2 regions of the Virgibacillus natechei genome follow, and region 2 is predicted to be linked to the other one. Evidence: predicted binding sites of a transcription regulator. Region 2 holds the regulator's gene; the other holds the start of a gene.

Region 1 (11,817 bases), 1.6 Mb from region 2:
CTAGTATTGACGAAGGGAGCTCATTTAGTCTTTTCAAATGAAACCTTTCCACTACAACAGGCTATTTACTTTGATACACAGGATGGACGAATGATCTTTGCAATACCGCGTGGCAAAAAAACATATGTAGGTACAACAGATACCGCTTATGAGGGAGATATTGCTAATCCAAAAATGACAATGAAAGATCGAGATTATATACTGGATTCTATCAATTATATGTTCCCATCACTAGACATGCAAGCCCATCATGTAGAATCAAGTTGGGCAGGTTTACGTCCGTTAATTGCCGAAGAAAAAACAAATAAACCAGGAGAAATATCACGAAAAGATGAGATTTTTGTATCTGATTCAGGGTTGATCTCGATGGCTGGTGGAAAGTTGACAGGCTACCGGAAAATGGCGAAGGAAATAGTTGATGCTGTGGCTAAACAATTCAAAGAGGAAGAACAAATCCTTTACACCGATTCACAAACGAAGCATTTACCGATTTCTGGAGGCGAAGTAGGTGGAGCAGCAGGGTTTGAACAATTTAAAAAACAGCAAGTAGCCGAAGGGATCGCGATTGGGCTAGAAGAAGATATGGTGCTGAAACTTATCAACTTATATGGAGCGAATAGTACGATCGTGTTTGAGATCTATCAAAATAAACAGGAAGAAGCAGAAACAGCAGGGATAGACCCGATTGTTGTTGCAGAGCTTGACTACGCAATGGAATACGAATCAGCATATAAACCGGCTGATTTCTTTGTCCGCCGTACAGGAGCTTTGTTTTTTGAAATAGAGTGGGTTAACGCTCATAAAGAAAATGTAACCAATTATATGGCAAAAAAATTAAATTGGACGGATGAACAAAAAGCCAACTATAGGAACGAATTGGAACAATTAATGCATGATGCCGTAACACCAGAAGAATAATAGAAGAAATGAAGCAAAACTTACTTGCCCGTAAAATGGTGATAAAGGTTAGTTTGTTTTGGCTGTTTTCTAAAAGATTGGGACTGCAGTTACTCGCCCCACCGAAAACCCTTGTTCCCGCTGGAGTCACCGCCCTTCGCTCACCCGAACTGGTGAGGCGGTTGGATGTTTTGACTATTGATTACTAATGCAATTTAGCGGCAGTAACCGGAACACCCAGCGAAGGAAACACATGAAGACTCCGGCGGGAGGAAAGGCTTCGGTGAGACCCCGGAGTGCGTTAGCACGAGGAGGCTCACCATCCGCCCGCGGAAAGCGAAATGTGTTTCCGCAGCGACTCCCTGCTCTCAACAGCGTTTGCAAAAGATTTTTCACTGCGTCGTCTTTTATATCAACTACGAAGGTTTAAAAGTAACAATTGTCTTCGGTGGGACGAGTAAGCGCAGTCCCAATACTTACGAAAAGAGCCCTTGTTTTTATGCAATTGTTTATTTTGTCCGAAACCTAACGTATTATTCCCCTTATAAATATGATATACTTTGAAGCGGTATGCAATGAATTATAGGGGGACAGACTTATGCAGCAAGTGAAAGATAAAACTGATGGAAAACAGAATAATATTGTCCCGTTTATTCCTGAAGGCGATTTTTATTTCACAAAAGGTGTAGAAGCTTTTCAGAAAAGAAAATTTGACATCTCTATCAAATGGATTAAAAAAGCGATTGAGGCTAAACCAGAAGAGGCCTTGTATCAATGTCAAATGTCCATTATATATACAGAAATCGGTTCGTTTCATAAAGCAAATCAATTGTTGACAGAAGTACTGCAATCAACGGATTATGTCGATTGTTACTACTTGATAGCAAATAATTATGCCCATTTAGGTCTCTTAAATGATGCAAAAAAATACGCTAATTCATATATTGATAAAGAGCCTAACGGTGATTTTACAGAAGAAGCCAAACGTTTACTTCATCTCATTGACATTGATGAAGAGGACGATGAGGAAGATAATAATTGGGACCTTGAGGAAGAAGATGAACTTCTTATCTATCAAGAGACGGTCTTTTACCATATGGAAAATAGACAATGGGAAAAGGCACTTCCGCTTATTGAAGAAATGATGACGTTATTTCCGGATCATAAGCTTGCAAAACATGACTATGCAAAAGCGTTATTTTATTTTGGTCATAAGGACGATGCCATTCAAATGGAACAAGATATCTTAGAAGAAGATCCTACTTCCTTATACAGTCATACAAATTTAGCACTCTTTTATTATGAATTAAATCAAAAACAAGCATACGAAAGAAATATTCAGGCATTACTAAACGTATATCCTATTCATGAACAGCAAAAACTACGTATAGCAGTTACATTGGCCAGAACAGGATACTATCAGGATGCGTATAACCGCTTTCGTTCACTTATAAAAAGTTCGGTGAATAATCATGTTTCCTATTATAGATGGTATAGCATCGCGTCCTATCATGTAGGAAAACAGGATGCTGCGCTTGCTTTATGGGAAGAGGGTAGTAAAAAACACTCACAATTAGCCAATGAAGAATTCCCGTTGCGTTCGTAAATGAGCAAAATAATAGACGAATCGCTGTTGTTTTAATAAGCTATATATGGCTTAATTATTATTGAAAAAAAAGGGGCGATATATATGTCCGAAGATCGTATGTTTGATGTCATTATTGCTGGTGCAGGACCAGCAGGGATGACTGCAGCACTTTATGCATCACGTGCTAACTTAGACACATTAATGATTGAACGTGGGATTCCAGGTGGTCAGGTAGCAAATACGGAAGATGTGGAGAACTTTCCTGGCTTTGACCATATTTTAGGACCTGATTTATCGAATAAAATGTTCGACCATTCAAAGAAATTTGGAGCCGAATATGCTTATGGCGATATAAAAGAAGTTATTGATCATGGGGAATATAAAACAATTATTGCTGGCAAGAAGGAATATAAAACGAGAACACTCATCATTACAACAGGTGCACAATTTAAGAAACTGGGCATTACGGGTGAAGAAGAGTTAGGCGGTCGTGGTGTTTCCTATTGCGCGGTGTGTGATGGCGCATTTTTCAAAAACAGAAATCTTGTCGTGATCGGTGGGGGAGATTCTGCAGTAGAAGAAGGCATTTATTTAACACGGTTTGCAGAAAAAGTAACAGTTGTTCACCGTCGTGATGAATTGCGTGCGCAAAAGATCATCCAAGATCGTGCATTTGATAATGATAAGATTGACTTTATTTGGGATACTGTGGCCCAGAAAATCAATGGCCCAGACGGAAAAGTCAGTAGTGTTTCCCTTCAAAATGTGAAAACGAAAGAAGAATACGATTATGATATTGATGGAGTATTTGTTTATATAGGCATGGTTCCATTAAGTGAGCCTTTCAAATCACTTGGTATCACAGATGAAGAAGGCTATATTCCAACAAATGAACACATGGAAACAAGTGTACCTGGCGTATTCGCAGCCGGAGATATTCGTGCGAAAACCCTTCGACAAATTGTGACAGCAACAGGTGACGGAAGTATAGCAGGCGAAGCAGCTATTAAGTACACGGAAGATTTATTGGAGGAATTAAAAGCTGCAAATGCATAATGTTAAAAATAAAAAAGTAACTGCTTTTTAACGCTGTTGTAACACGCATGCAATAATTATGGGGTACAATGTTAGTAACTAATTGACCCCCTTTTAATAAATAAATTAGTTTTTTGCACAGGTTATAGCGCCTGTGCATTTTTTTTGCTTCCTTCACCCATCTTGTCCAAACTTGTCGGATGGCTAGGTCTTCCTAAAGTGCGTGTTCAAAATGGAGGATTAAAAGGACCGCGTCGGCTAAAGTCGCAGGCGTCCTGCCTGCAACGCCGACACTAGCACGTCCTGTGCGTCGAAAGTTCGAGGCGGCGTTAGTTTCTAGCAGCGGAATGTATGCTTTTAGATACATGAGCAAACGCTCTAGCACGCAGGAAAAGTGTGTTTCTTTTCCAAGGAGCGGAGAAACAAGCCAACGAGCTTCTCGCGTGTTGTGCTGACTTCTGCGTTGCCCACAGGACGTGGGCGATTTTAGCAGAAGCTCCCCTAGACGTGTAAATTTTTAGCGGACTTTTGAACAACCTCTTAAATCGTATCCTTGTTGCTTTTAATTTTTTCATAGTATAATGGAAGTAAGGTTTATTGAATCTAAACGACCGTTCAATGGAATTAGAACTTCATGGATGGAGTTTCATATATAAACGAGGTGAGTTTGTCATGCAGCGAGTGACTAACTGCATAGTAATAGATAACGATCATATATTATTATTAAAAAAACCACGCCGTGGCTGGTATGCGATTCCAGGTGGAAAGATGGAACGAGGGGAATCCATAAAAGAATCGGTAGTGAGAGAGTATAGAGAAGAGACAGCCTTGAATATTCATCAGCCTGAATTAATGGGGACATTTACATTCTCCATATTTAGCTCAGGTAGCTTTATTCAAGAATGGATGATGTTTACGTTTGTTTGTCATTCTTATGATGGAGACTTAATTGAGCATTGCGCAGAAGGTGAATTAGAATGGGTACAGCTTGATCATATAAAAAGTCTACCAATGGCAGAGGGCGATCGGAAAATTTTTGAACATGTTCTGTCCTCTTCCGAAAAACAGTTGTATGGTACCTTTTCATATACAGAAGATTACGAACTGCTTGATTTGCGTTTGGATGCTTCGACACTTTAATGGGTTGGTAAAAGGAGATTTTTAGATGAGAAATGGAGAACAGGAAACAAAATTAGTCATTATCACTGGGATGTCTGGGGCCGGAAAAACGGTCGCGGTTCAAAGCTTCGAGGATTTAGGGTATTATTGTGTGGATAATTTACCACCGACCCTGCTGCCAAAATTTCTCGAACTAATGAAAGACTCGACAAACAATATTCGAAAAGTTGCACTTGTAATGGATTTACGTGGGCGTGAATTCTTTGATTCATTATTTGAGGCGTTAGATGTCTTAGGGGAAGAAGACTGGCTTCAAGAGCATATCCTTTTTCTTGATGCGAAGGATGAATCACTTGTGAGCAGATATAAGGAAACAAGGCGTTCGCATCCATTAGCAGTGGAGGGTTTACCTTTAAATGGAATTCAACAGGAACGTGAAATTTTGGATGAATTAAGAGGAAGATCCCAACGTATTATTGATACGACTAATTTAAAGCCGAAAGAATTACGAGAAAAAATAGTTGAAAAATATACAGAGGAAAAACAAGAAACATTTTCTGTTCACATGGTTTCATTTGGGTTTAAATACGGCTTGCCAATCGATGCTGATTTAGTATTTGATGTTAGGTTTTTACCAAATCCGCATTATGTCCCACATATGAAGTCTCTAACAGGATTGAATACTGAGGTTTCGTCCTATGTTTTTAAGTGGGCGGATACACAGAAATTCATTGAAAAAGTGCTTGATCTACTACAGTTTATGCTTCCGCAATATAAAAAAGAAGGAAAGTCACAGCTTGTGGTTGCTATAGGATGCACAGGAGGACAGCATCGATCTGTAACACTGGCAGAACACTTCACAAAAGAACTATCTTCTAATTATATAACACATGTTAGCCATCGTGATATAGATAAAAGAAAGGGACATTAGCTATGAGTCAAGTTAATCATCCACGAGTCGTTGTGATAGGTGGGGGGACTGGTATGCCTGTTCTTTTACGCGGATTAAAAGAACTGCCCATTCACTTAACAGCACTTGTAACGGTAGCTGATGACGGTGGGAGTACAGGAAGACTACGGGAAGAAATGGAAATTCCGGCGCCAGGCGATATACGTAATGTAATAGCTGCGCTGTCTGATGCTGAACCAATGTTACTTGAACTTTTTCAGCACCGATTTGCAGTAGGTAATGGTTTATCCGGCCATTCAATGGGTAATTTATTATTAGCTGCCATGACGTCTGTTACTGGTAATTTTAATACAGGTATTAAAGAGATATCCCGCGTATTAAATGTAAAAGGAAAAATATACCCCATATCGAATGAAAATATGGCCTTACATGCACAAATGGTGGATGGGACCATTATATCTGGTGAATCCAATATTCCTCTTTCGAATAAACAAATAGAAAAGGTATTCCTTAGCCCACAGCCAATTAATCCATTGCCTAATGCAGTTCGGGCAATCGAAAAAGCTGATTTAGTTGTGATTGCACCAGGAAGTTTGTATACCAGTATCCTACCAGCCATGATCATGCCACAAATGGACGAAGCAATCAGAAACACCAAAGGGAAAGTAGTTTATGTCTGTAATGTCATGACTCAGGCTGGTGAAACAACAAGTTATACAGCTTCCGAGCATGTCCAAGCAATCATCAACCACGTTGGAAAAGGAAGTGTGAATTCGATCGTTGTGCATAACGAACCAATTGAAAAAACAGTCCGTGCTGTCTATGCAGAAGAAAATGCTGAACCAGTCGTTTATGATACGGATCGTCTACTCGAGATGGGGTTGCAGATAATCGAAGGAGATATTATTGACCATTCAAAACCGACCTTAAGGCACGATACTACAAAAATTTCTAAATTACTTTACTCCATTATAGAAACAGAATAAAAGCTGCTTTAACATCGCAACAAGGGAGGGATCAAATTGTCCTTTGCATCTGAAATAAAGAAAGAATTAACAGGCATGGAATTAGGCGATAAGGCCTGTATAGAATCAGAGCTTGCGGCATTAATTCGAATGAATGGAGCTGTCTCTGTTTCAAGAGATGACTATGTGCTTGATGTACAAACTGAAAATGCTGCAATCGCCCGTAGAATCTATACGTTAATTAAATCCATTTATAAAATTCCTGTTGAATTATTAGTACGTAAAAAAATGAAACTAAAAAAGAATAATGTCTATATTGTGCGATTGAAGGAAGATGTACGGATTCTTTTATCGGAAATGGATATATTGCGAGATCCATATACACTAGTACGGTCCATATCAAAAAAGTACATAGAAGGGCATGAGTTAAGAAGATCCTATTTGCGTGGAGCGTTTCTTGCAGGTGGATCGATAAACAATCCTGAAACATCATCTTATCATTTAGAGATCTTTAATTTTCATAAAGAGCATAATGATTCCTTATGTGAATTGATAAACGAGTTTGATCTTCGAGCACGGACATTGGAACGAAAAAATGGCTATATTGTTTACATTAAGGAAGCTGAGAAGATGACAGAGTTCTTAAATATAATCGGAGCACATAATGCATTGTTTAAATTTGAGGATGTCCGCATCATTCGTGATATGCGTAATTCGGTGAATCGCCTGGTAAATTGTGAGACAGCAAACTTAAATAAAACAATTGGTGCAGCATTTCGGCAAATTGAAAATATCAAGTTAATTGAAAATACGGTAGGAATTGATCAATTACCAGAAAAACTACAGGAAATTGCGACGTTACGTGTGCAGCATCAGGAATTGTCATTAAAGGAATTAGGGGAACACGTATCAAGCGGGAAAATCTCAAAATCCGGTGTTAATCACCGATTAAAGAAGATCGATGAATTTGCAAATAAAATTAAGCAAGGGCAGTTGTTATAAGAAGGAAAATAGAATTCCTATGCCTTGTTATGATATAATAGTGGTAAATAATGATAATTTAAACGGTGCTACCTATTAGATCAGCAGTCTATCGTGTCCGTGCCACGAGGGACTGCTGATTAGAATTGATTATTGATGATAACGGTTACGAACTTAGAGGAGATGACAACATGGTTGAGAAATCTATCAAAGTAGAATTGGATACAGGCTTGCAAGCAAGACCGGCAGCGTTATTTGTTCAAGAAGCAAACCGGTACGCAGCAGATCTTTTTCTTGAAAAAGAGGGAAAAAGAGTCAATGCGAAAAGCATTATGGGACTAATGAGCTTAGCTGTAACGAGGAGAGAGACGATTACAATCATTGCTGAAGGCCATGATGAAGAAGAAGCATTAAATCATTTAATTACCTTTGTATCCAGTTCATAATAGAAAATTCCCTTTCATATACGATGAAAGGGAGTTTTTACTTTATTTTTCGGTATTATTACGTTCTAAGATCTTATCAATCAAACCATACTCAACTGATTTTTCAGCAGTCATAAAGTTATCACGTTCCGTATCACGTTCAACTACTTCCATTGGTTGCCCGGTACGCTCAGCAAGAATCACATTCATTTTTCTTTTCATTTCAACGATACGTTTTGCATGGATTTCGATATCCGTTGCCTGACCCTGTGTACCGCCTAATGGTTGGTGAATCATTACTTCACTATTTGGAAGTGCGTAACGTTTTCCTTTTTCACCTGCAGCTAACAGGAATGCGCCCATTGATGCTGCCATTCCAGTACAGATTGTTGATACATTAGGTTTAATGAATTGCATCGTATCAAATATTGCCATACCAGCCGTGATGGATCCTCCTGGTGAGTTGATATAAAGTGAAATATCCTTATCTGGATCGTCAGCCTCAAGGAAAAGCAATTGTGCTACGATTGAGTTCGCAACATTATCATCGATTCCACTTCCAAGCATAATAATACGATCTTTTAATAATCGTGAGTAAATATCATATGCGCGTTCTCCTCGGTTGGTTTGTTCAATAACTGTAGGTATTAAATTCATGTAAAAAATCCTCCCTTATCTGGTAAACAATCTATTTTCATGATAACTAAATGGTCAATGAAGGTCAAACAAAAACGTTCAACAAATATTTTAGTATAAATCACACTTTCCATCATACCCTTCTATCACTAAAATAAACCTGGTTGACTATTTTTTGGCAGTAAGAAATCGCTGCCTAACAAAGCAAAGAATGCTTTTAAAGAATCTCTTTAACAAATGTCAAGTTTTCTAACTTGTATATATGAGGGTGAAGGGTTATAATAATTTTTGGCAGAAGAAAAGTATACTTTTCTTACTGCATAAGTGCAACTAGGGCATTTCGACTAATGCGTGAATGCAAGTTTTCTAACGAATAAATCTCATGCGCCCATAGCTCAGTTGGATAGAGCTTTGGTTTCCGGTACCAAGTGTCGGGGGTTCGAATCCCTCTGGGCGCACTTCATTGCATAGAAAAGACAAGGGCGCTAGCAACATTTCCCCTTGTCTTTTCTTATGTACAGACACTACTTCTTTAGGATAGAGTCAACAATGAAGTCAGCCGTTTCATCAATTGAATAATCATCGGTTTTCACCCTGAAATGGTGATCCTTGTAAGTAGATTGCCTATCATAAAATAGCTTCTCCATTTCATCAATGGTTTTTCCTTGTAACACCGGCCTACTATCGACTAGTAAACTAATTCTATCTTGCCATACCTCCCATGAGATATCCAGGAAGATCACAATACATTCCGATAAACAGAGTTTCTTCGTTTCATCTTGTAAAAAAGCTCCACCGCCAACAGAAATGATTTTTAGTTTTTCAATGCCTGTGTAATTTTTAATCATATCTTTTTCTTTGGCGCGAAAGGCATCCTCTCCTATCGTTTGGAATATTTGAGAAGTTGGCATGCTGTATGTTTTTTCAATTTCTTCGTCTATGTCTATAAAATCCCATTGTAATTTGTTGGCCAATGCTCTACCAATCGTCGTTTTACCAACACCCATAAACCCTATCAACACAAGATCTTTCTCTCTAAGCAAATCCTCATCAGTATCCATAATATGCCTCTTTCTATCTTATTGGTTAAAAATAGTATAATCTAATTCTATTTATTTGTAAAAAGATGCTAGAATTTTTGGTTAGGCGGTTTATAAAACAGTCATGATTTAAAAGAACTATTTAGGGAAAAAACGAAACGTAAAAAAATGGAATGTACTCTACACTTTAAAAATATACTTGCAATATTAGGTACTATTAAGTATATTAGTAACATATTAATTATAAAATTCTCAATATTGGCATCAAAAGTACTAGTAGAAAAACTTAATATAATTTACGTTTTTAGAAAACGCTTGCATAAAGGAGGACAGGATCATGTCACATTCAGACGTCGTTCTGGAATTAAACGATTTGCATACACATTTTTTTACAGATGCTGGTGAAATCCCTGCTGTAGATGGTGTTAGTATAAACGTACATAAAGGTGAAGTGGTTGGTATAGTTGGTGAGTCAGGGTGTGGGAAAAGTGTAACATCTTTATCTATTATGCATTTGGTACCTCGTCCACCAGGTAGAATTGTTAATGGTGAAATTAATTTTAAAGGAGAAAATCTCGCTCATGCAACGGAAGCTCGTATGAAGAAAATACGTGGAAACGAGATATCCATGATTTTTCAAGAACCAATGACCTCTTTGGACCCATTATTTACGATAGGCAATCAGATGGGAGAAGCAATTCGTCTTCATCAAAAAATGAGTAAGAAAGAAGCGCGTCGTAAATCAATCGATATGTTAAAGCTAGTGGAAATACCACGACCAGAAGCTATTATCGACGAATATCCACATCAATTATCCGGTGGAATGAGACAGCGTGTGATGATTGCGATGTCGATGTCCTGTGATCCAGAATTATTAATTGCTGATGAGCCAACGACAGCATTGGATGTCACCATTCAAGCACAAATATTGGATTTAATGCGAAGTTTAAATAAAGAAAAAGATACTGCTATTTTATTAATCACTCATGATTTAGGGGTTGTTGCGGAAATTTGTGATCGAGTTACGGTCATGTATTCTGGTCAGGTTGTGGAAGAAGGTACAATGAGAGAAATTTTAAAAGATCCAAAGCATCCGTACTCCAAGGGCCTAATTCGTTCCTTGCCTAAAATTCACGAAAGGGAGCAAAAACTTTATTCGATTCCAGGTACTGTACCTAAGCCCAAGATGGAACGGATTGGCTGCCATTTTGCACCTCGCTGTGAGTTTGCTTTTGATCGTTGTTTCGGGGAAAGTCCAAAGCTTTATTCCCTAGGAAATAATCGCGTAAGTCGTTGCTTCTTATACGATGAGAAGGGCGGAAAGGAAGGAGCTGAGGCAGAAAATGCCGAATCCACTATTAGAAGTTAAAGGCTTAAAAAAATATTTCGATATAAATGGTGGCGTTTTTGGGAGGAAAGTAGGGGAAGTAAAAGCAGTGGATGGTGTTTCATTCGCGGTCATGGAAGGAGAAATCCTTGGAATAGTAGGAGAATCAGGCTGTGGAAAATCTACAGCAGGTAAATCAATTCTGCGCCTAATGGAGCCAACTGAAGGAGAAGTAAGGTTCGAGGATCGAAACATAACCAATTTAAACCCTGAAGAAATGCGACAGTTAAGACGTGATATGCAGATTATATTCCAGGATCCGTATGCTTCCCTGAACCCGAGGCATACGGTTGAAAAAATAATTAATGAGCCACTGTTAATTCACAGTGAACTTTCGTCTGAACAACGAAAAGAGCGTGTTCAGGAATTATTGGAGATTGTAGGTTTAAGTGCTTATCACGCCTCTAGGTATCCACATCAATTCAGCGGGGGACAAAGACAGCGAATAGGCATTGCTCGGGCATTGGCGAATAATCCGAAACTAATCATTTGTGATGAACCTGTTTCTGCCTTAGATGTATCTGTTCAATCCCAAATATTGAACTTGATGGAAGAGCTTCGAGATGAATTTAATTTGACGTATGTTTTTATTGCGCATGACCTTAGTGTGGTGAAACACATAAGTGATCGGGTTGGTGTGATGTATTTAGGTAGGATGGTTGAATTAACAACGAAAGATAAATTATATGATGAACCGAAACATCCATATACACAAGCTCTTTTATCGGCTGTACCTTCGCCAGATCCCGATGTCCCCAGGGACCGCGTTATATTAAAGGGGGATGTACCAAGTCCTGCGAACCCACCTGCTGGCTGTGCATTTCACACAAGATG
Region 2 (11,817 bases):
GAATTTTAGAAACTTCTAGCCCTAACGACTCCAATGCTTTTGCAGCAATTCCTTCTCCTTCACCCACAAGTCCCAAAAGAACATGTTCTGTACCAATATTGCTATGTCCAAGTCTTACTGCTTCCTCTTGTGATAAAGCTAATACTTTTTGTGCTCTTTCTGTAAAACGTCCAAACATCATATATTATTTCCTCCTATCGGTTCTCCAATTGTAATCGTTCGCGGATTAGTGTCGCCCTAAGTTTATCACGTTCATCTGCGCTTAATGTCGCCTTTGCATATTGTTGCAAAAATCCTGGCTGTGTAAGAATCATTAATTCATTAAGTATGTTACGAGAAACATTTTTTATCAAACCCAAATCAATTCCCAATCGTACATTTGACAAGCATATTGCTGCTTCATTTGATCCAATAACCCTGCTATAATCCAACACGCCATAGGAACGATAAATGCGGTCCTCTAACTTCGTACTTGATTGTTTCATTATATGACTTCTTGCATTCCTTTCATGCTCAATTAACTGGTTAACAACGCTCTGTAAGTCACCTATAATATCTTCTTCTGATTTCCCTAATGTAATTTGATTCGATATTTGGAAGATATTCCCTTGTGCTTCACTGCCTTCTCCATAGATCCCTCGAACGACGAGCCCCAACTGGTTAATCGCTGGTATCATTCGATTAATTTGTTTTGTCATTGCCAACGCAGGAAGATGCATCATAACAGAAGCGCGCATTCCCGTACCAACATTTGTTGGACAACTTGTTAAATATCCTCTTGTCTCATCAAAGGCATAGTTAACCTTTTCCTCCAGCCAATCATCCAACTGAAAGGCTTTTTCCAATGCTTTAGATAATTGGAAACCTGGAAAATAAAGCTGGAGACGAATATGATCCTCTTCATTTATCATAATCGATACCTGCTCATTTTTTGAAATGATGGTTGCAGCAGCCCCCTCGTTTTTTGATAAATGCGGGCTAATAAGATGTTTTTCTACTAATACACGTTTTTCGACATCTGATAAATCCTGAATAGAGATAAATGCAAAATCTTCATAATCCTGAAAAGACCGATGTTCATATTCCTCTTTGAAAAAATCACGAATTTCCGTTAACTTTACCCGATCAGCAAAAATAGGATAAGAAACGCTTGAGAAGTTTCTTGCAAGTCTGATACGACTACTTAAAACAATATCGCTATCCGGGCCTTCCTCACGCATCCAAGGACTGATTGCTTCATTCATGAATCGTTTTAATGTCATGAATTATCACCTGCTTCCGTATTGCCATTTTCTTGTTCCAATGCTCTAATTTGATCCCTTACCTTTGCGGCTTCTTCAAAGTTTTCTTCTCCAATTAATTTTTGTAATTCTGTTCTATAACTTTCCAGTTGTTTCTTTGTATGCAAATTGCCACCTTGACGTTTAGGTATTTTTCCATAATGTTGTGTATTCCCTGAATGTACACGACGAAATATTGGATCAAGTCGCCCAGAAAACGTATCATAGCAAGCTGCGCAGCCAAATTTCCCTAATTGTTTAAATTGCGAAAGTGTCATCTCACAATGGGAACATTTTAGCTCATTTTCTTGCTTATAAGCATTACTTTGCTTGCTTTCCATAATTGCAGAATCAAAGTTAAACAAGCCTGCAAGTAAATTATGAAGAGAATACCCTTCTTCTGGGGACGTCATATATCCTTTTTCCATTGCACACTCTTCACAAACATGGACTTCCTTTTTGTCGCCATTTATCACTTGAGTAAAGTGGAATGTAGCCGGACGCTGTTGGCATTCTTGACATTCCATTGTGTTTCCCCCTCACTTGATTAAGTATTTTAACTGAGCAAGCATAGCTGTTAACACACGAGCACGTACTTCATCCCGGAGAGGAAGCTGAAACGCTAGTGTATTTCTATCAATTCCACTCAACATTATTTTTGCTTCCCGCTCAGTGATTAAATTTTCTTCTAAAAGCCTATCCAGCACATCAATTGAAGCTTGTTGTGTAACTGTGGGGTTAATCATCTCTATAATTTCATCAATAAGTTCAGACTTTTCTTGATGTATAATTCGTATGATTCGAATGTAACCACCGCCACCACGTTTACTTTCTACTATATATCCCTTTTCCACAGTAAAGCGGGTGTTAATCACATAATTAATTTGCGAGGGGACACACTGAAACTGATCAGCAACTTCACTTCGTTTTATATCGATGGTATTTTGTCCTCTTGATTGCAAAATCTCTTTTAAATATTGCTCAATCACATCTGAAATATTACTCATGAGCCCACCTCCTCTTCGTTGTATAAGCCTTTGACTTTGACTATCTTTGACTATGCTTTTATTATACTCCAAAATATGTGAGATGCAAATACCTTGTTTTCTATTCCTACGTATTTTTTGCAAATAGGACTACATAAGTGCGGGAGTTGGAACTCGACATTTACGGCCTGACCAATGCTAACCTTTCTAAAAAAAGTAGCCTCATAAAAGTTGCAAACGGTAAGGTGGCTTGATAAGTATTTTCGAGCATTTCTTATTCAATAAAAATAGTAGCATTCTCAACCTATATATATGTTAGACAAAAAAAGGAGATTCAAAACAAAGAAAAAACTTTACAACATATTTAATGTGTAAAGTTCCCAAGTAAATTTGATTATTTTATCTCAGATATATTTTTAACATGCTCAATTTTGGAGATTTCTTCAACTAAAGCCACTCTATCCAAATTAGATTTCCGTTCAATTTTCACAAAGATATTTCTTATATTATTTTCTGACTTCGTAATTTCTACTTTTTTTATTACCGAATCGAACTTTTCAAATGCAGAGATAACTTCATTTATCTGTAGATCTGGTAAAGCTATAATTTCAATTAAATTTGAAGAATTTCCTTTTGTGAATAGTTTTTCAAAGTTATTCAGGAAAACCAAACTAAGTAAAATTATAAATGTTGTAAATATAGCTGCTCCATACATTCCTGCACCTACTACCAATCCTATCCCAGCAACTGTCCAAATTGAAGCCGCAGTAGTTAAGCCGCGAATCGTTCCTCCATATACAATGATCGTTCCTGCTCCAAGGAAGCCAATCCCACTAATAACATAAGATGGGATTCTTGCTGGATCAAATCGAATATTATTATATTCTTCTATAAATTCTTCGAAACCATAAAAAGAAAAAAGCATCATTAAGCAAGCTCCGACACCCACAAGAATATGTGTACGAAAACCAGCAGAATGATTATTCAATCCACGTTCAAAACCAATTATCCCTGATAAAAGCAATGCAATTAGCACGCGGATCATTATCGTAAAAAAATCATCTCCAAATACATGCTGAAGAGCTTCCTGCATTTTTGATCTCCTTTTCTTATATACCAATATGTTGTGATATACTCATGTGTATATATATAATCTCTAATTTATTCATACAAAAAATATAAACGAAGTAGTGTTTCGTTTTGAGCAGTAAAAAGGATTTAAAAATTTCTTTTTTCATACATACTTGAAGTGCTTCCTATGTTGAAGACTTGAGTTAAGATTTATGAAATTGATCCAACATACTAACTTATTCTATATATAATACCATATATAATACAAAAAGCATGAATGCAAATTTTGCATTCATGCTTTTATTGTTAAAGCCTGGCGACGTCCTACTCTTGCAGGGGCAAAGCCCCAACTACCATCAGCGCTGGAGAGCTTAACTTCTGTGTTCGGCATGGGAACAGGTGTGACCTCTCCGCTATTACCACCAGACCTGATGTCATTCTGTGTTATTCACTGGATGTGAACATATCAACAGAACTTCCTTATGATAAGGACAAGTTTTATTATATGCATTTTTTGTCTAAAATGCAAGGGTTTTTGTCCATTTATACCCTAAAAACTAAATAAGAGTATCATCAACGCCGATCAAATAAGAAATTAGTTAAGTCCTCGATCGATTAGTATTCGTCAGCTGCACGTGTCACCACGCTTCCACCTCGAACCTATCTACCTCATCGTCTCTGAGGGATCTTACTCACTTAAAGTGATGGGAAGTATCATCTTGAGGGGGGCTTCATGCTTAGATGCTTTCAGCACTTATCCTTGCCATACGTAGCTACCCAGCCATGCTCCTGGCGGAACAACTGGTACACCAGCGGTATGTCCATCCCGGTCCTCTCGTACTAAGGACAGCTCCTCTCAAACTTCCAACGCCCACGACGGATAGGGACCGAACTGTCTCACGACGTTCTGAACCCAGCTCGCGTACCGCTTTAATGGGCGAACAGCCCAACCCTTGGGACCGACTACAGCCCCAGGATGCGATGAGCCGACATCGAGGTGCCAAACCTCCCCGTCGATGTGAACTCTTGGGGGAGATAAGCCTGTTATCCCCGGGGTAGCTTTTATCCGTTGAGCGATGGCCCTTCCATGCGGTACCACCGGATCACTAAGCCCGACTTTCGTCCCTGCTCGACTTGTAGGTCTCGCAGTCAAGCTCCCTTGTGCCTTTACACGCTACGAATGATTTCCAACCATTCTGAGGGAACCTTTGGGCGCCTCCGTTACTTTTTAGGAGGCGACCGCCCCAGTCAAACTGCCCGCCTGAAACTGTCTCCGAACCGGATTACGGTCCTGGGTTAGAAGGTTCGTACAGCCAGGGTGGTATCCCACGGATGCCTCCACGTAAGCTAGCGCTCACGTTTCTAAGGCTCCCACCTATCCTGTACAAGCTATACCAACATTCAATATCAGGCTACAGTAAAGCTCCACGGGGTCTTTCCGTCCTGTCGCGGGTAATGTGCATCTTCACACATCGTATAATTTCACCGGGTCTCTCGTTGAGACAGTGCCCAAGTCGTTGCACCTTTCGTGCGGGTCGGAACTTACCCGACAAGGAATTTCGCTACCTTAGGACCGTTATAGTTACGGCCGCCGTTTACTGGGGCTTCGGTTCTGCGCTTCGCTCGAAAGCTAACGCTTCCCCTTAACCTTCCAGCACCGGGCAGGTGTCAGCCCTTATACTTCGCCTTTCGGCTTCGCAAAGACCTGTGTTTTTGATAAACAGTCGCTTGGGCCTATTCACTGCGGCTCACTCACGAGTGAGCACCCCTTCTCCCGAAGTTACGGGGTCATTTTGCCGAGTTCCTTAACGAGAGTTCTCCCGCTCACCTTAGGATTCTCTCCTCGCCTACCTGTGTCGGTTTGCGGTACGGGCACCTGTGACCTCACTAGAGGATTTTCTTGGCAGTGTGAAATCGGGAACTTCGGTACTCAATTTCCCTCCCCATCACAGCTTGAAATTGCCGAACGGATTTGCCTATTCGACTTTCTCACTGCTTGGGCGCACTATTCCATCTGTGCGCATTCCTTATCCTACTGCGTCCCCCCATCGCTCAAACAGTCACGAGGTGGTACAGGAATATCTACCTGTTGTCCATCGCCTACGCCTTTCGGCCTCGGCTTAGGTCCCGACTAACCCTGAGAGGACGAGCCTTCCTCAGGAAACCTTAGGCTTTCGGTGAAAGAGATTCTCACTCTTTTTTCGCTACTCATACCGGCATTCTCACTTCCAAGCGCTCCACCAGTCCTCACGGTCTGACTTCACAGCACTTGGAACGCTCTCCTACCATTGTTCGATAGAACAATCCGCAGCTTCGGTGATACGTTTAGCCCCGGTACATTTTCGGCGCAGAGTCACTCGACCAGTGAGCTATTACGCACTCTTTAAATGATGGCTGCTTCTAAGCCAACATCCTGGTTGTCTGGGCAACTCCACATCCTTTTCCACTTAACGTATACTTTGGGACCTTAGCTGGCGGTCTGGGCTGTTTCCCTCTCGACTATGAACCTTATCACCCATAGTCTGACTCCCAAGGCAAAGTAGCTGGCATTCGGAGTTTGACTGAATTCGGTAACCCGGTGAGGGCCCCTCGTCCAATCAGTGCTCTACCTCCAGTACAATCAACCTTGAGGCTAGCCCTAAAGCTATTTCGGAGAGAACCAGCTATCTCCGTGTTCGATTGGCATTTCACCCCTACCCACACCTCATCCCCGCATTTTTCAACATACGTGGGTTCGGGCCTCCGGTCAGTGTTACCTGACTTTCACCCTGGACATGGGTAGATCACACGGTTTCGGGTCTACGACCACATACTAGAGACGCCCTGTTCAGACTCGCTTTCGCTGCGGCTCCGTGTCTTCCACTTAACCTTGCATGTAATCGTAACTCGCCGGTCCATTCTACAAAAGGTACGCCGTCACCCATTAACGGGCTTCGACTACTTGTAAGCGCACGGTTTCAGGTTCTATTTCACTCCCCTTCCGGGGTGCTTTTCACCTTTCCCTCACGGTACTGGTTCACTATCGGTCACGAGGAAGTATTTAGCCTTAGGAGATGGTCCTCCCAGATTCCGACGGAATTTCTCGTGTTCCGCCGTACTCAGGATACACTCCGGAGGAAATGCCTTTTCGACTACAGGGCTCTTACCTTCTATGGCTGATCGTTCCAGATCGATTCGTCTAACGCATTTCTTTGTAACTCCAATGGAATGTCCTACAACCCCAAAGAGCAAGCTCTTTGGTTTGGGCTGTTTCCGTTTCGCTCGCCGCTACTTGGGAAATCGCATTTGCTTTCTCTTCCTCCGGGTAATGAGATGTTTCAGTTCCCCGGGTCTGCCTCATTTATCCTATGTATTCAGATAAATGTCCTGTTCCATTACGAACAGTGGGTTCCCCCATTCGGAAATTCTCGGATCAATGTTTACTTACAACTCCCCGAGACATATCGGCGTTAGTCCCGTCCTTCTTCGGCTCCTCGTACCAAGGCATCCACCGTGCGCTCTTCTTCACTTAACTAAGTTACTTGTTTTCATTCAAAAGAACGTACAATTTAATTTGATGTCGTTGATTACTCTTATTTAGTTTTCAAGGTACAAAATAACAAAATGAGAGATTTACATCCCTCAAAACTGAACCAAACAACCATGTATGTCCCTGACCTCAGAGAACCCGTTAGGGTACCTCTGAAGCGTTCCTTCTATTTATCCTTAGAAAGGAGGTGATCCAGCCGCACCTTCCGATACGGCTACCTTGTTACGACTTCACCCCAATCATTGGCCCCACCTTCGGCGGCTGGCTCACGTAAACGTGTTACCTCACCGACTTCGGGTGTTGCTAACTCTCGTGGTGTGACGGGCGGTGTGTACAAGGCCCGGGAACGTATTCACCGCGGCATGCTGATCCGCGATTACTAGCGATTCCGGCTTCATGCAGGCGAGTTGCAGCCTGCAATCCGAACTGAGAATGGTTTTATGGGATTTGCTACACCTTGCGGCTTCGCTGCCCTTTGTTCCATCCATTGTAGCACGTGTGTAGCCCAGGTCATAAGGGGCATGATGATTTGACGTCATCCCCACCTTCCTCCGGTTTGTCACCGGCAGTCACCTTAGAGTGCCCAACTTAATGCTGGCAACTAAGATTAAGGGTTGCGCTCGTTACGGGACTTAACCCAACATCTCACGACACGAGCTGACGACAACCATGCACCACCTGTCACTCTGTCCCCGAAGGGAACCCGGTATCTCTACCGGTTGCAGAGGATGTCAAGACCTGGTAAGGTTCTTCGCGTTGCTTCGAATTAAACCACATGCTCCACCGCTTGTGCGGGCCCCCGTCAATTCTTTTGAGTTTCAGCCTTGCGGCCGTACTCCCCAGGCGGAGTGCTTAATGCGTTAACTTCAGCACTAAGGGGCGGAAACCCCCTAACACCTAGCACTCATCGTTTACGGCGTGGACTACCAGGGTATCTAATCCTGTTCGCTCCCCACGCTTTCGCTCCTCAGCGTCAGTTACAGACCAGAGAGTCGCCTTCGCCACTGGTGTTCCTCCACATCTCTACGCATTTCACCGCTACACGTGGAATTCCACTCTCCTCTTCTGTACTCAAGTCCTCCAGTTTCCAATGACCGCTCACGGTTAAGCCGCAAGATTTCACATCAGACTTAAAAGACCGCCTGCGAGCGCTTTACGCCCAATAATTCCGGACAACGCTTGCCCCCTACGTATTACCGCGGCTGCTGGCACGTAGTTAGCCGGGGCTTTCTGGTTAGGTACCGTCAAGGTACCGCCTTATTCAAACGGTACTTGTTCTTCCCTAACAACAGAGTTTTACGATCCGAGAACCTTCATCACTCACGCGGCGTTGCACCGTCAGACTTTCGTCCATTGCGGATGATTCCCTACTGCTGCCTCCCGTAGGAGTCTGGGCCGTGTCTCAGTCCCAGTGTGGCCGATCACCCTCTCAGGTCGGCTACGCATCGTCGCCTTGGTGAGCCTTTACCTCACCAACTAACTAATGCGCCGCGGGCCCATCTGTAAGTGACAGCTAAAAGCCGCCTTTTAACTTCTCATCAGGAGATAAAAAGTGTCATTCGGTATTAGCTCGCGTTTCCGCGAGTTATCCCAATCTTACAGGTAGGTTGCCCACGTGTTACTCACCCGTCCGCCGCTCGGTCCACAGATTTCCTCCCGAAGGATTCCATCTGCTTCACGCGCTCGACTTGCATGTATTAGGCACGCCGCCAGCGTTCGTCCTGAGCCAAGATCAAACTCTCCAAAAAAGTTTGAATAAGATCGACACCGTCAATCTCATCAATTGTCTTAGCTTTCTTCCTTTCATGTGCAAAAGAAATTTGTTTTTGTCGAATTCATAGAATCCGGACATTCACTTACCTCTTCTGACATGTGAAAAACAGTAACCTGTTCTTCTTGACATACTGGTTGTTTTGTTCAGTTTTCAAGGAGCAAATTTCAGTGATTGCTTTAAAATAGCAACCTCTTCATCTTATCATGCCCACTTCTATAAGTCAATAACTTTTTTGAAGTGTTTTTTAAGATTTGATTTTGTGTCGCTTCTCAAAAATGCGACTTTATTAATTTACCATGCTGACTTGTGAAAGTCAATATGTTTTTAAAATTATTTTTGGTGGAGCCTAGCGGGATCGAACCGCTGACCTCCTGCGTGCAAGGCAGGCGCTCTCCCAGCTGAGCTAAGGCCCCGTATTAAATGGTCGGGAAGACAGGATTCGAACCTGCGACCCCTTGGTCCCAAACCAAGTGCTCTACCAAGCTGAGCTACTTCCCGTTAAAATGGTGCGCCCGAGAGGACTCGAACCTCTAACCCCTTGATTCGTAGTCAAGTACTCTATCCAATTGAGCTACGGGCGCATATATATGGTGCCGAGGGCCGGACTCGAACCGGCACGATAGTAACCTATCGCAGGATTTTAAGTCCTGTGCGTCTGCCCATTCCGCCACCCCGGCAGGGTTTGGAGCGGAAGACGGGATTCGAACCCGCGACCCCCACCTTGGCAAGGTGGTGTTCTACCACTGAACTACTTCCGCTTTGGCATATTTAAATAATAATGCGGGTGAAGGGACTTGAACCCCCACGTCCGAAGACACTAGATCCTAAATCTAGCGCGTCTGCCGATTCCGCCACACCCGCTAATGGTGAGCCATGGAGGATTCGAACCTCCGACCCTCTGATTAAAAGTCAGATGCTCTGCCGACTGAGCTAATGGCTCGTACAATTAAACCAATTACTTTATGTGATTGTCAATCTAAGTGTAATATACATTTTCATAAAATCAAAAGTGGTGCCGGCCAGAGGACTTGAACCCCCAACCTACTGATTACAAGTCAGTTGCTCTGCCAGTTGAGCTAGGCCGGCAAATGGTGGAGGATGCAGGGCTCGAACCTGCGACATCTTGCTTGTAAGGCAAGTGCTCTCCCAGCTGAGCTAATCCTCCAACATATAATATATTCTTACGTATAGATATATAATATCAAATTGATTCATTATATCTATAAAGCCTGGCGACGTCCTACTCTTGCAGGGGCAAAGCCCCAACTACCATCAGCGCTGGAGAGCTTAACTTCTGTGTTCGGCATGGGAACAGGTGTGACCTCTCCGCTATTACCACCAGACCTGATGTCATTCTGTGTTATTCACTGGATGTGAACATATCAACAGAACTTCCTTATGATAAGGACAAGTTTTATTATATGCATTTTTTGTCTAAAATGCAAGGGTTTTTGTCCATTTATACCCTAAAAACTAAATAAGAGTATCATCAACGCCGATCAAATAAGAAATTAGTTAAGTCCTCGATCGATTAGTATTCGTCAGCTGCACGTGTCACCACGCTTCCACCTCGAACCTATCTACCTCATCGTCTCTGAGGGATCTTACTCACTTAAAGTGATGGGAAGTATCATCTTGAGGGGGGCTTCATGCTTAGATGCTTTCAGCACTTATCCTTGCCATACGTAGCTACCCAGCCATGCTCCTGGCGGAACAACTGGTACACCAGCGGTATGTCCATCCCGGTCCTCTCGTACTAAGGACAGCTCCTCTCAAACTTCCAACGCCCACGACGGATAGGGACCGAACTGTCTCACGACGTTCTGAACCCAGCTCGCGTACCGCTTTAATGGGCGAACAGCCCAACCCTTGGGACCGACTACAGCCCCAGGATGCGATGAGCCGACATCGAGGTGCCAAACCTCCCCGTCGATGTGAACTCTTGGGGGAGATAAGCCTGTTATCCCCGGGGTAGCTTTTATCCGTTGAGCGATGGCCCTTCCATGCGGTACCACCGGATCACTAAGCCCGACTTTCGTCCCTGCTCGACTTGTAGGTCTCGCAGTCAAGCTCCCTTGTGCCTTTACACGCTACGAATGATTTCCAACCATTCTGAGGGAACCTTTGGGCGCCTCCGTTACTTTTTAGGAGGCGACCGCCCCAGTCAAACTGCCCGCCTGAAACTGTCTCCGAACCGGATTACGGTCCTGGGTTAGAAGGTTCGTACAGCCAGGGTGGTATCCCACGGATGCCTCCACGTAAGCTAGCGCTCACGTTTCTAAGGCTCCCACCTATCCTGTACAAGCTATACCAACATTCAATATCAGGCTACAGTAAAGCTCCACGGGGTCTTTCCGTCCTGTCGCGGGTAATGTGCATCTTCACACATCGTATAATTTCACCGGGTCTCTCGTTGAGACAGTGCCCAAGTCGTTGCACCTTTCGTGCGGGTCGGAACTTACCCGACAAGGAATTTCGCTACCTTAGGACCGTTATAGTTACGGCCGCCGTTTACTGGGGCTTCGGTTCTGCGCTTCGCTCGAAAGCTAACGCTTCCCCTTAACCTTCCAGCACCGGGCAGGTGTCAGCCCTTATACTTCGCCTTTCGGCTTCGCAAAGACCTGTGTTTTTGATAAACAGTCGCTTGGGCCTATTCACTGCGGCTCACTCACGAGTGAGCACCCCTTCTCCCGAAGTTACGGGGTCATTTTGCCGAGTTCCTTAACGAGAGTTCTCCCGCTCACCTTAGGATTCTCTCCTCGCCTACCTGTGTCGGTTTGCGGTACGGGCACCTGTGACCTCACTAGAGGATTTTCTTGGCAGTGTGAAATCGGGAACTTCGGTACTCAATTTCCCTCCCCATCACAGCTTGAAATTGCCGAACGGATTTGCCTATTCGACTTTCTCACTGCTTGGGCGCACTATTCCATCTGTGCGCATTCCTTATCCTACTGCGTCCCCCCATCGCTCAAACAGTCACGAGGTGGTACAGGAATATCTACCTGTTGTCCATCGCCTACGCCTTTCGGCCTCGGCTTAGGTCCCGACTAACCCTGAGAGGACGAGCCTTCCTCAGGAAACCTTAGGCTTTCGGTGAAAGAGATTCTCACTCTTTTTTCGCTACTCATACCGGCATTCTCACTTCCAAGCGCTCCACCAGTCCTCACGGTCTGACTT

The links. The regulator CtsR, encoded in region 2, represses protease genes until heat stress. The targets are predictions, from matches to a motif close to ATGGTCAATAAAGGTCAAACA.
Region 1: a site for CtsR is predicted at 8,628-8,648, ahead of clpP (ATP-dependent Clp endopeptidase proteolytic subunit ClpP). Genes of this name have one in related genera too.

Annotation. Positions count from the first base shown of each region.
Region 1 covers NZ_CP110224.1:2,510,324-2,522,140, reverse strand. Annotated here, with positions in the region: gene OLD84_RS13090 (glycerol-3-phosphate dehydrogenase/oxidase) at 1-918, shown strand, start outside; gene OLD84_RS13085 (tetratricopeptide repeat protein) at 1,496-2,503, shown strand; gene trxB (thioredoxin-disulfide reductase) at 2,588-3,541, shown strand; gene OLD84_RS13075 (8-oxo-dGTP diphosphatase) at 4,193-4,660, shown strand; gene rapZ (RNase adapter RapZ) at 4,686-5,570, shown strand; gene OLD84_RS13065 (gluconeogenesis factor YvcK family protein) at 5,573-6,535, shown strand; gene whiA (DNA-binding protein WhiA) at 6,572-7,516, shown strand; gene OLD84_RS13055 (HPr family phosphocarrier protein) at 7,687-7,941, shown strand; gene clpP (ATP-dependent Clp endopeptidase proteolytic subunit ClpP) at 7,984-8,577, opposite strand; tRNA gene OLD84_RS13045 (tRNA-Arg) at 8,941-9,014, shown strand; gene OLD84_RS13040 (shikimate kinase) at 9,081-9,617, opposite strand; gene OLD84_RS13035 (ABC transporter ATP-binding protein) at 9,934-10,965, shown strand; gene OLD84_RS13030 (ABC transporter ATP-binding protein) at 10,940-11,817, shown strand, end outside.
Region 2 covers NZ_CP110224.1:193,136-204,952, reverse strand. Annotated here, with positions in the region: gene clpC (ATP-dependent protease ATP-binding subunit ClpC) at 1-181, opposite strand, end outside; gene OLD84_RS01250 (protein-arginine kinase McsB) at 195-1,262, opposite strand; gene OLD84_RS01245 (protein-arginine kinase activator protein McsA) at 1,259-1,807, opposite strand; gene OLD84_RS01240 (CtsR family transcriptional regulator) at 1,820-2,287, opposite strand; gene OLD84_RS01235 (MgtC/SapB family protein) at 2,661-3,359, opposite strand; rRNA gene rrf (5S ribosomal RNA) at 3,649-3,764, opposite strand; rRNA gene OLD84_RS01225 (23S ribosomal RNA) at 3,933-6,851, opposite strand; rRNA gene OLD84_RS01220 (16S ribosomal RNA) at 7,047-8,614, opposite strand; tRNA gene OLD84_RS01215 (tRNA-Ala) at 8,978-9,053, opposite strand; tRNA gene OLD84_RS01210 (tRNA-Pro) at 9,062-9,138, opposite strand; tRNA gene OLD84_RS01205 (tRNA-Arg) at 9,145-9,221, opposite strand; tRNA gene OLD84_RS01200 (tRNA-Leu) at 9,229-9,317, opposite strand; tRNA gene OLD84_RS01195 (tRNA-Gly) at 9,324-9,398, opposite strand; tRNA gene OLD84_RS01190 (tRNA-Leu) at 9,420-9,501, opposite strand; tRNA gene OLD84_RS01185 (tRNA-Lys) at 9,505-9,580, opposite strand; tRNA gene OLD84_RS01180 (tRNA-Thr) at 9,651-9,726, opposite strand; tRNA gene OLD84_RS01175 (tRNA-Val) at 9,730-9,805, opposite strand; rRNA gene rrf (5S ribosomal RNA) at 9,868-9,983, opposite strand; rRNA gene OLD84_RS01165 (23S ribosomal RNA) at 10,152-11,817, opposite strand, start outside.